DNA from 2 places in the Arthrobacter sp. ASL1 genome. Region 1 is predicted to be linked to the other one. Evidence: riboswitches for the same ligand, from Rfam matches in the RefSeq annotation. Region 1 holds a riboswitch; the other holds the start of a gene.
What was found. A riboswitch is a leader RNA that binds a small molecule or an ion and turns the genes downstream of it on or off. The one in region 1 is predicted to bind S-adenosylmethionine.
Positions count from the first base shown of each region.

Region 2: another riboswitch for S-adenosylmethionine. It lies ahead of AC1MEQ_RS05995 (hypothetical protein); the one in region 1 lies ahead of AC1MEQ_RS10170 (acyl-CoA dehydrogenase family protein).

Region 1 is NZ_CM155284.1:2,159,349-2,164,669, reverse strand. Features, by position in the region: gene AC1MEQ_RS10185 (helix-turn-helix transcriptional regulator) at 1-495, opposite strand, end outside; gene AC1MEQ_RS10180 (hypothetical protein) at 585-866, shown strand; gene acs (acetate--CoA ligase) at 885-2,906, opposite strand; SAM riboswitch class I at 3,275-3,374, shown strand; gene AC1MEQ_RS10170 (acyl-CoA dehydrogenase family protein) at 3,383-4,648, shown strand; gene AC1MEQ_RS10165 (LLM class flavin-dependent oxidoreductase) at 4,645-5,321, shown strand, end outside.
Region 2 is NZ_CM155284.1:1,261,077-1,266,397, forward strand. Features, by position in the region: gene AC1MEQ_RS05980 (DNA-3-methyladenine glycosylase family protein) at 1-522, shown strand, start outside; gene AC1MEQ_RS05985 (SdpI family protein) at 536-889, opposite strand; gene AC1MEQ_RS05990 (siderophore-interacting protein) at 955-1,821, opposite strand; SAM riboswitch class IV at 1,965-2,081, shown strand; gene AC1MEQ_RS05995 (hypothetical protein) at 2,093-2,560, shown strand; gene AC1MEQ_RS06000 (MGDG synthase family glycosyltransferase) at 2,730-4,193, shown strand; gene AC1MEQ_RS06005 (beta-glucosidase family protein) at 4,259-5,321, opposite strand, start outside.

The DNA.
Region 1 (5,321 bases):
AAAGGTCAAGGCCTGCAGGCGGCGGAGTGCACGGGTCAGGATCGGAACCAGTGGCCGAACGAGGGCCAGGTCGCTGGCCTCAACCCGTCGGAGGGACCACAAGTCCAGGAACGCCCAGCAGCCGTACCCGTCCCGGAAGACGATGGACAAGACGTCCGCCACGCCGGCGTCGCGCTGCACCTCCCGCCACAAGGCGCTCTCCCCGGCCCGATCGCCCAAGGCGGCTGCCGTATCCAGTCCGGTCCACCGGTTGACTGTACTGGCGTACTTGAGCCGGATTGTCCGGGGGACCAGGGACAGGTCGTGGATCTGCGCGAGGGGGTCGACCCCGACCGAGGTCGCCGGGTCGGTGAGTATCCAGACGTACCATTCGAAGCCCAATGCCCGGCGCAGCACGTCGACCACGGCCGCACGAAACTCCCGCGAGTCCGTGGCCTGCTCCGCCAGGTCCGCCACGACGGCCAGCACCTGCGGTGCCGAGCCCCTGGTCACCATGCGCCGAGGATATACCCGGGTGCCCGTGAGGTGGAAGTACCCACATAGTTGGGATGGTGCGCACCGATGATCGCGCACACGCTTGACGCATGAACACCCTGAGAATCCAGCACCCGATCACCGACTATGCCACGTGGAAGGAGGCCTTCGACCGGTTCGCCGGTCTCCGGGAGCAGGCCGGGGTACGTGCACAACGCATCTCCCGGCCCGTTGACGATCCGTTCTTCGTTTCCATCGACCTCGACTTCGACTCCGTCGATTCCGCCATCGAATTCGAGCGGATCCTGCGCACCCGCGTCTGGTCCACACCGGCGAACAGTCCGGCGCTCGTGGGCGAACCGGTCACCCGGATCTTGGCGGCCGAGGGGTGAGTCGTGGCGCGGCCACTACTACTGCGCCGAGGACGGTGAGCAGATCCGCTGCAGTTCCGGGATGCAGGGTTCGTTCTGCAGGCTGGTCGTGTCGCCGAGCGCCGTTCCCTCGAACAGCTGGGTCAGCAGCCGGCGCATGATCTTCCCCGACCGCGTCTTGGGCACATCCGGGACGAACACGATGTCGCGCGGCTTGGCGATCGGGCCGATCTGCGATGCCACATGGGCCCGCAGGTCCGCCGCCGCGGCCAGCTGCTCCGGGCTCGACCCGACGCCGGTCCCGGCCCCGATCAACGAGCGGTCATGGGGCACGACGAACGCCGTCGCCGCCTGCCCGGTCTTCGCATCGGTGGTCGGGCAGACCCCGGCCTCGACGACCGCTGGGTGGGAGACCAGGGCGGATTCGATCTCGATCGTGGAGAGCAGGTGTCCCGAGACGTTCAGCGCGTCGTCGGTGCGGCCCAGGATCCAGATGTCGCCGTCGTCGTCGTACTTGGCGCCATCACCGGCCAGAAACCAGCCCTGGGCCGCGTACTTCTCCCAGTAGCTGGTGAAGTAGCGCTCCGGGTTGCCCCACACGGTGCGCGCCATTGCCGGACCGGTGGAGGTGAGTACGATGTTGCCCTGGACCTGCGCCGGGACCCGGGCACCGGCGTCGTCCACGATGTCGGTGGAGACCCCGGGCAGCGCGCGGGTGCCGCAGCCGGGCTTGAAGACGGTGTCGGACTGGCGGGGGGAGAGGATCGTGGCCCCGGTCTCGGACTGCCACCACGTGTCGACCATCGGGATGCCGGCGTCCGGGTCGCCGGGGACCAGGGAATCGCGGCCGACCTGGGTGCGCAGCCAACGCCAGGCCTCGGGGTTCACCGCCTCGCCGACGGTGCCGGCCAGGCGGATGGACGAGAGGTCATGCTCGGTCGGGATGCCGTCGGGGAACCAGCCCATCAGCGAGCGCACCAGGGTGGGGGCGGTGTAGTAGCTGGTCACGGAGTAGCGTTCGATGATCTCGAAATGCCGGCCCGGATGCGGGGCGTTGGGCACGCCCTCGTAGATGACCTGCGTGACGCCGTTGGACAGCGGGCCGTAGATCTCGTAGGTGTGGGCGGTGACCCAGGCCAGGTCGGCGGTGCACCAGTGGACGTCGGCGTCGCGGCGGGCCGGGTCCGGGTTGGAGAAGAGGAACTCGTGGCTCCAGGAGGCCTGGGTGAGGTAGCCGCCGGTCGTGTGCACCAGGCCCTTGGGCTTTCCGGTGGTCCCCGAGGTGTACATGATGAACAGCGGCGTCTCGGCGTCGAACGCCTCGGCGGCGTGGGTGCGTGGCTGGGTTTCGACGACCTCGTGCCACCAGAGGTCCCGGCCCGGCGTCCAGGCGATGTCGGAGCCGGTGCGGCGGATGACGAGCACGTGCTCGATCGCGTTGTCACCGGCCACGGCGGTGTCGGCGTTGTCCTTCACCGGGACCGCGGTGCCGCGGCGGAACTGGCCGTCGGTGGTGACCAGCAGCTTGGCGCCGGTGTCCTCGACCCGGAACCGCAGCGCCTCGGCGGAGAAGCCGCCGAAGACCAGCGAGTGCACGGCGCCGATACGGGCGCAGGCCAGCGTGATGACGATGGTCTCCACGAGCACCGGCAGGTAGATGACGACGCGGTCGCCTGCTTCGATGCCCAGGGCGGTCAGGGCGTTGGCGGCCTGGGAGACGAGTTCGGTCAGCTCCGTGTAGGTGACCGTGCGGCGGTCCCCGGGCTCGCCCTCGAAATGCAGGGCGACCTTGTCGCCGCGGCCGGCGGCGACGTGCCGGTCGGCGCAGTTCACGGCGGCGTTCAGCTTCCCGCCCTCGAACCAGCGCAGTTCGGGGCCGCGGCGGGCCTGCGGGTCTACGGGGGTGGCGCGGTGGGTGGTGTGCCAGGGTTCGGCCCACTCGAGCCGGGCGGCGGCGGCGGCCCAGAAGTCGAGGCGCTCGGACTCGGTGGCGAAGACCGTGTCGGGTCCGACGTCGGCCAGGTCGGGGGTGGCGGTTGTCTGAGCGGGGGCAGTGCGCATGAAATCAGCTCCATCGGTCATGGCGGAAGCACCTGTGCCGGAAGCCGCCGCACCCGGGGGTGCTGCGCCTTCCCGCATGGTTGCTGCGGCGTCACGGAGCCACGTCTCTCGGCCGCTCGGGATGGGTTCCCCTCCACTGAAGCCCACCGGCCGCCGGAGGGGCAACTTCCGTGACGCGTTGCGAAATATTTCATCCGGCACGCGCCGGGGGTGTTGTCGTTGAACATTTATCGCGAAAAACCCCGAAATCACCGCCATCGTTCGATGCGCGCGGGTGGCTGGGCGGCTGCGTCCGGGGGCATGCGCCGGGACGCCACGGGGGAGGTGCGGTTGGCATCGGGGGCCTTCGTGTGGCCCAATGGAACCAGTAACCATCCAGAGCGGCCGAGAGATCTGGCTCGATGACGCCGCAGCAACCCCTTCCCGATTCACCCGGGAGGAAGGTGCTCACGCCGGAACCGATGGAGTGATCTTCAATGTCTGCCGTGCCGATCGAGGACGTGGCCCCCCGCCATTTGCTCAAACTGACCCCCGGGGTACCCGCCGATGCCCGCTACGACGAACTCGCCGCGATCTTCCGCCCCGTGTTCGCCCGCATCGCCGAGGGTGCCGCAGACCGCGACGCCGGCAGGATCCTGCCGATCGAACAAGTGGGCTGGCTGAACCAGGCACGCTTCGGTGCCCTGCGGGTGCCGCGCGAGGCCGGCGGGTTCGGAGCCTCGTTGCTGGACTCCTTCCGGCTGCTGATCGAGCTGGCGGAAGCCGATTCGCAGATCGCCCAGCTGCTGCGCTCGCATATCGGGTTCGTCGAATCCGTGCTCCTGCTCGAGGACGCCTCCGTGAAGGCCCGCTGGTTCGCCCGTTTCGTGGCCGGACAGATCGTCGGCAACGCCTACACCGAGCGCGGCGGCAACGACCTCGGCCAACTGAACACCGTCGTCGAGCCGACCGGGACCGGGTGGCTGCTGACGGGGGAGAAGTACTACTGCACCGGGACGATCTTCGCCGATTGGGTCGCGGTCACAGCCACCGCACCGGGGGTGCCCGGCCGGCACGTCGCCGTGGTCTCCACCAGGCATTCGGCAGTGCAGATCTTCGATGATTGGGACGGGTTCGGCCAGCAGCTCACCGGCACCGGATCCACCCGGTTCACCCGCGTCCCCGTCGACACCCTGCTCGATCCGGCAGTGCTGGAAATCCACCCCGAATCGGCAGTCTTCCAGCTGGTCCTGCTGGCCGTCCAGGCCGGGATCGCCCGCGCCGTGCTCGCCGACGCCCGCACCCACACCCAGCTGCGCACCCGGGCGTTCAGCACCGGCACCGGCCTGGCCTCCCGGCACGAGCCGCAGGTGCTGCAGGTCATCGGGGAGATCTCCGCGACCACTTTCGCGGTGGACTCCATCGTGCTGGCCGCCACTGCAGAGCTCGAGACGGCCATCGGCCAGCCCGGGCTCAGCGCCGCCGAGCAGTACGCGGTCTGCGAGCTGGCGGCCAACCGGGCACAGTCAGCCGTCCAGCCGCTCGTCCTGGGCGCCGCCACCGCGCTCTTCGACGGGCTCGGCGCCTCCTCGACCTCCACCCGCTGCAACCTCGACCGCCACTGGCGCAACGCGCGCACGGTTGCCACGCACAACCCCGCCATGTACAAGTCCCGCATCGTCGGCGACTACGAGGTCAACGCCACGGCGCCGCGCAAGCTCAGCGCCGTCGGTGACCTCAAGACCCCCGAAGGAGAACAATGAGCACCACACCGGAACGCCGCTACGTCCGTCTCAACGCGTTCGACATGAACTGCGTGGTCCACCAGTCGCCCGGCCTGTGGCGCCACCCGCAGGACCAGGCCTGGCGCTACAAGCAGCTCGGCTATTGGACCGAACTGGCCAAGACGCTCGAGAAGGGGCTGTTCGACGGACTCTTCATCGCCGACGTGCTGGGCACCTACGACGTCTACGGCTCCACCAACTCCGTGCCGCTCTCCGCCGGAGCCCAGGTCCCGGTCAACGACCCCTTCCTGCTGGTCTCGGCGATGGCTTCGGTCACCGAGAACCTCGGTTTCGGCGTCACCGCAGGCACCGCGTACGAGCACCCGTACCCGTTCGCCCGCCGCCTGGCCACGCTGGACCACCTGACGAACGGCCGCATCGGCTGGAACGTCGTCACCGGCTACCTGCCCTCGGCGGCCCGCAACATGGGCCAGGAGGACCAGCTCGAGCATGACGAGCGCTACAACCACGCCGACGAATACCTCGAGGTCGTCTACAAGCTGCTCGAGGGCTCCTGGGAGGATGACGCCGTGGTCCGCGACCGTGAATCCGGCGTCTACACCGACCCGTCCAAGGTCCACGAGATCGGCCACGAGGGCAAGTACTTCAAGGTCCCGGGCATCGCGATCACCGAACCGTCGGTGCAGCGCAC
Region 2 (5,321 bases), 900 kb from region 1:
CGGCGGATCGGCTACCCGGATGCCTTCGAGGCCGCGGCAACCACCGTGCTGGGCCAGCAGGTCTCGGTGGCGGCGATGCGGACCTTCGCCGGGCGGCTGGTCGCCCGCTGGGGCGAGACGCCGGAGCACGGGCTGCACCTGTTCCCGGCGGCGGATGTCGTGGCCCGGGTCCCGGAGGACGCGCTGCAGGCGGCGATCGGCCTGACCGGTGCGCGGACCCGGACGCTGCGGGCCGTGGCAGGCGCATTCGTGGACGCCGGCTCCGGGGAACAGCCCGGCGCCGCCTTCCCGCTGACCCGCGAACAGCTGCTGGCGCTGCCGGGCATCGGCCCGTGGAGCGCGGACTATCTGGCGGTGCGCGCGCGCTTGGATCCGGATGCGTTCACGCCCGGAGACCTGGTGCTCCGGCGTGCGCTCGGGCGGATCAGTGCCCGCGAGGCCGAGGCCCGGGCCGAGGCGTGGCGGCCCTACCGGGCGCATGCACTGTTCCACCTGTGGAGCGAGGAAGCCTACTCGAAATAGCTCCGTATCCGGGTCAGCGGTGTTCTTGACCGGCCAGGACCGAACGTGCTGCCCGGGAACCGACAACAGAGCCGACGATGACGCCGACCATCAACAGGGCCACGGACAGGACCACCAGGAGCGTGTGCTCGGACTCCGAACCGCCGAAGAACACCGGTGCCAAGCAGATAACGGCGGCAACGCAACCGATGATCGTCGGGGTCCGCGCTGCCCGATGCCCCGCCAGCCAGGTCTGTTCGTTGGCCATCATGGTCGACGTGCGGATCCCTGCCACCGGGTTGACGCCGATGCGTCCATTGGCGCATCCCACCACCACCACGGCAAGCCCGACATAGACAACCAGCAGAACCACCGAAGAAACGATCATCCACCTACCCTAGCGAGTCCATTCCGTGCGTTGCGGGTTCGGAGCCGAGGCCGGCAAATCCCGGGTCAGCCGCGGACGGCGTTCTGGACACCGGATTCGTCGGGGAAGATCTGCCCGATCGGTTCGCGCTTCTCCGCCTGGAACGTCTCCTCGGCCCGGCCGAACGCCCAATACGCGGAGAGCGAGAGCGCCTTGCGGTCCACGCCCTTCTCGTCCGCGAGGTAACGGCGCAGCGCCTTGACCATCTCGCGCTCACCGTGGGCGAAGACCTGTACCTCGCCGTCGTGCCAAGGGCCGGCCATGACGGCTGCGGCCAGCCTGGTGCTCTCCGGGGTGAACGGGCCGCCGCGGTGCAGCCAGTGCACGTTCATGCCCTTGGGGGCCTTGAACTTGACCTCGTCCTTCTCCTCGGCGACCTCGACGTAGACCTCGCCGACGGCGGAGCGGTCCATTGCCTCCAGCGCCGCGGCGATGGCCGGCAGCGCGGATTCGTCGCCGGCCAGCAGGTGCCATCCGGCCTCCGACGCCGGGCGGTACATCCCGCCGGGGCCGGAGAAGCAGACCAGGTCGCCGGGCTTGGCATGGTTCGCCCACGGTCCCGCAATGCCTTCCTCGCCGTGCACGACGAAGTCGATCTGCAGGGTCTGCGCGGCCTCATTCACGCTGCGCACGGTGTAGGTGCGACGCACCGGCATGCGCTCGGGCGGCAGCACGCTGCGCAGCTCGTCCAGATCATAGGGCGGGGTGAGGCCCAGGGCTGGATCGGCGAAGAGCAGCTTGACGTACTTGTCGGTGGCGTCCTTGTTGCGGAACGCGGCGAAGCCCTCGCCGCCCAGGGTCAGGCGGACCATGTGCTTGCCGATCTTGCGCCGGGTCACCACCTCCAGCACCACCAGCGGGCGCGGCGGCCGGGTAGTTGCGGGGACGGTCATTCGCGGATCACTCCTTCGGGCGCCGGGCACAACCCGGCTAAAGTCTTTCCCCCAGCCAATCCCACGCGGACGGCCAACGCAAACCGTGTACGCCATGGGCGAAGAAGTTACCCCGGGGGCCGGATCCGCTAGGCTGGTGAAAGCTTCACGAGCTGCGGCCACGCACGGGCTCCGACCCGGCCGTACACCAACCCCATGCTTCACGGGTGGTTCGGATGACGAAGCGGCCCGGCGCGCACGGTGTCGGGCAAGAGCACGCGAAAGGCACGCCATGGGCCACCTGTCCCGCACCCGCATCGAATCCGTTTGCCATTCCGGTACGCCCGGTCACCTGCCGCCTGCACCGGCCACGCGCCCCGGGCTGCTCGCGGATGCCACCGGCTGGATTCCGGTCACCGTCTTTTTCGACCTGCCGGCCCAGTCGCTGACCATGGCCTGCCCGTCCGGGGCACGCTGGCACGGCCACCACCACGACGTCGGCGCACTCTGGGCGGCCGTGCGTCGCACCGTCCCGGCACCAGGGCACGACGCCGGTTCCCGGCTGCCGCTGGTGGGCTCGGCGGTCTGCCACTGGCATCCGGGCACCGGCGTCCTGGGACTGCCGGCCGATCCGCGTATCAGTGCCGGGCGGTCCTACGTGCAGCTGGTGCCCGGCCCGCTGGAACCGTGCCGGCTGGTGCACGATGCGCAGCTGGCGGCGGCGTTCGCGGCGGTTACAGGAATACCGGTTCGCCGATGAACTCCGCGAGCTCCGTGGCCCAGGTGCCCAGGTTGGGCTGACGTGGACGGTGGTGGGCCCATGGTGCAGACCCGGCCAAGTCGCCCAATTCCTGCCGGCCCTGTCGCGAATGGTATCCGCCAGTAGATGTGGATCGGTGGAAGATCATGCGGTCCGCTACTCTTTCCCCATGCGCAAGACGTCGGCACGGAGTTCCAACACCGCCGGGGGTGAGCGCGTGATGATCCTGTCCGCAGGGGTGGGATCGGGGCATAACAGCGCTGCGGCGGCAGTACAGCAGGCGTGCTCCGCACGCGCCGACATTTCCGAGGTGCAGGTGCTGGACGTGCTGCAGGTCAGTAGCGCGCTCTACCGAGACGTGTTGGGGAAGGGGTACTTCGTCCTGGTCGAGGGCCTGCCGTGGCTGGTCGAGTGGGGCTATGACGCGAGTGACCCGCCTTTCCGGCGCCGCGGCCCGATCGACCCCTGGACTCGGGTGAATGCCTTTCCGGTGGTCCGTGCGATCAAGCGGTTCCGACCGACGGCGATCGTGTGCACGCACTTCCTGCCGGCCCAGCTGCTGGCAACCCTGCTCCTTCGGGGCGTGATCGACGCCAAGACGGCTGTCGTCACGACGGACTACGACTTCCAAGGCCTGTGGCTGACGAGCGCGTTCCACCAGCTCTTCGTGGCCAGGGAAGAGGCGAGGATCGAGCTGACCGCGCTTGGTCTGCCGACCGACCGCATCACGGCCACGGGGATCCCCATCGCGGTGAAGCCGAACACAGCGCCCGCGCGCGACGCCAACGAGCCCCCGAAGCTGTTGATCTCCGCGGGGGCCAAAGGTGGTGACTACGCCGTCGCCGTGGTGCAGCAGACGCTGCACATGCGGTCCGCATTCACGGCCACGGTCGTGTGTGGACACGATGACGCGCTGCGTCGGCGCATCGAGCAGCTGGTGGAGCCTGCTGGCGACCGTTACCGCGTGATTGGCTTCACGGACAAGATGCCGGAACTGCTGCGTCGCGCCGATTTGTTCGTGGGCAAACCGGGCGGATTGACGGCGTCGGAGTGCATGGCGGCGGGGCTGCCCATGGTGTTGGTGAAACCTATCCCGGGTCAGGAGGTCCGAAACGGCGACTACCTGATGGAGCAGGGGGCCGCCGTTCGTTGCAACACCGCCGCAACGATCGGCTGGAAGATCGACGAGGTGCTCCGTGAGCCGGGCCGCCTGCGGCGGATGCAGGCGGCGGCGCGGAGAACCGGTCGTCCTGACGCAGCGGCGGACGTGCTGACTGGCCTGTTGGACGGGCCGTCCCGTCCTCTGGTCGTGACACGCGCGGCGCAGAGGACGATCCTCGCCGCGAGCGAGCAGCGCGTCGTCGCTTCCGACCTGAGGGGCCCCTCCTCGCTGGTCCGCCTGGTCGATCAGGTTGTGGGTAGTACGGTCGCCCTGCTGCGTGCAGAGGAGCTGGGTGATCTGCAGAAGCGGCATGCGACTCTCAACGGGGGTCTGGTTCTGCGGCGGGACCCAGCGTCTCTGTCGCTCCGGTGGGAGTCGCGGCGGTTGCTCCGCACCATGCTGCGCGGTGACGACCTACTGCCCGTCCGCATCGAAGGGCTGTCGACACCGTTGCCACCCCTCACCGAGTGACCGGGACGCGCGCGACCCATATCGACCTCACGCCGGCTGACCATCCGAGGTGCCTTCTTCGCTGGTCACCGCCCTACGCGTCGCAACGGGCCCGCACCCGCCCAACTCGCGGGACTGTGCTGGGTGGCGAGCAGGGCCCAGTCCCCCGCGCGGGGCGACCAGCGCCGTGTCGCCGGATCTCGCTGCAACGTGGGCCCCGCATCCAGTGAGACCTGGACGGTCGTCTCCGCCCCAGGCTCCAGCGTCACCTTCCGGAAGCCCAGCAGCTGGGCTACCGGCCTGCGATTCGAGACGTCAGCGGCATAGACCTGCACGACGGTCGAGCCCTCGCGGTCACCGGTGTTCACGACGAGCACGTCCGCGCTGCCACCCGTGTCGTCGAAGCTGTGGTCGAGGAGCCGGTGTTCGATCGTCGTGTAGCCCAGGCCGAACCCGAACGGGAATGCGGGCGCGTTTCCGTCGCCGTCGAGCCGGCGCTGACCCCACCTGTCGTCGTAGACGACGGTCTTCGCCGCGCTGTCAAACGGCGGTAGATGTCCGGCGTCCGTCGGCAGCACAAACGGCAGTCGTCCCCCGGGCTCCGCGGTGCCGGTGAGCACGTTCGCCAACGCCCGGCCACCCTCCATCCCCCCGTACCAGGCAAGGAGGAGCGCCGGCACACGGTCTCGCCACGCCTCAGTCAGGATCGCGCTGCCGCCGATCAGGACGACGACGGTCCGGGGGTTGGCTGCGGCAACCGCCCGGATGAGGCGCACATCGGAAGGGCGCAGGTCGAGCGAGGTGCGATCGCCGCCTCGGACGAAGCGCGACGCCAAATGTGCCAGAGCGACGAGCAGCCGACGGAGTGGACCCGAGCGGAAGGCCCGTCCGAGCACGCCCACGTCGACGCCACCGGTGACAACCGATTCGCCCTCATCGTGCTGGTCCAGGCCGATGATGACGATCGCCGTCTCCGCCGCAGCCGCCGCCGCGGCCGCGGTGCGTTCGTCCCGACCGGTCGTGGCCGTGATCCGAACATGGGGAAGCGCCTCCCGCAGGCCCTGCAACGGAGAGACCGTGGAGGGGGGCCGGACGCGTGAGGAACCGTGGTCGCCGAGGTTCGCACGTGCCGCGAGTCTCCCGATCACC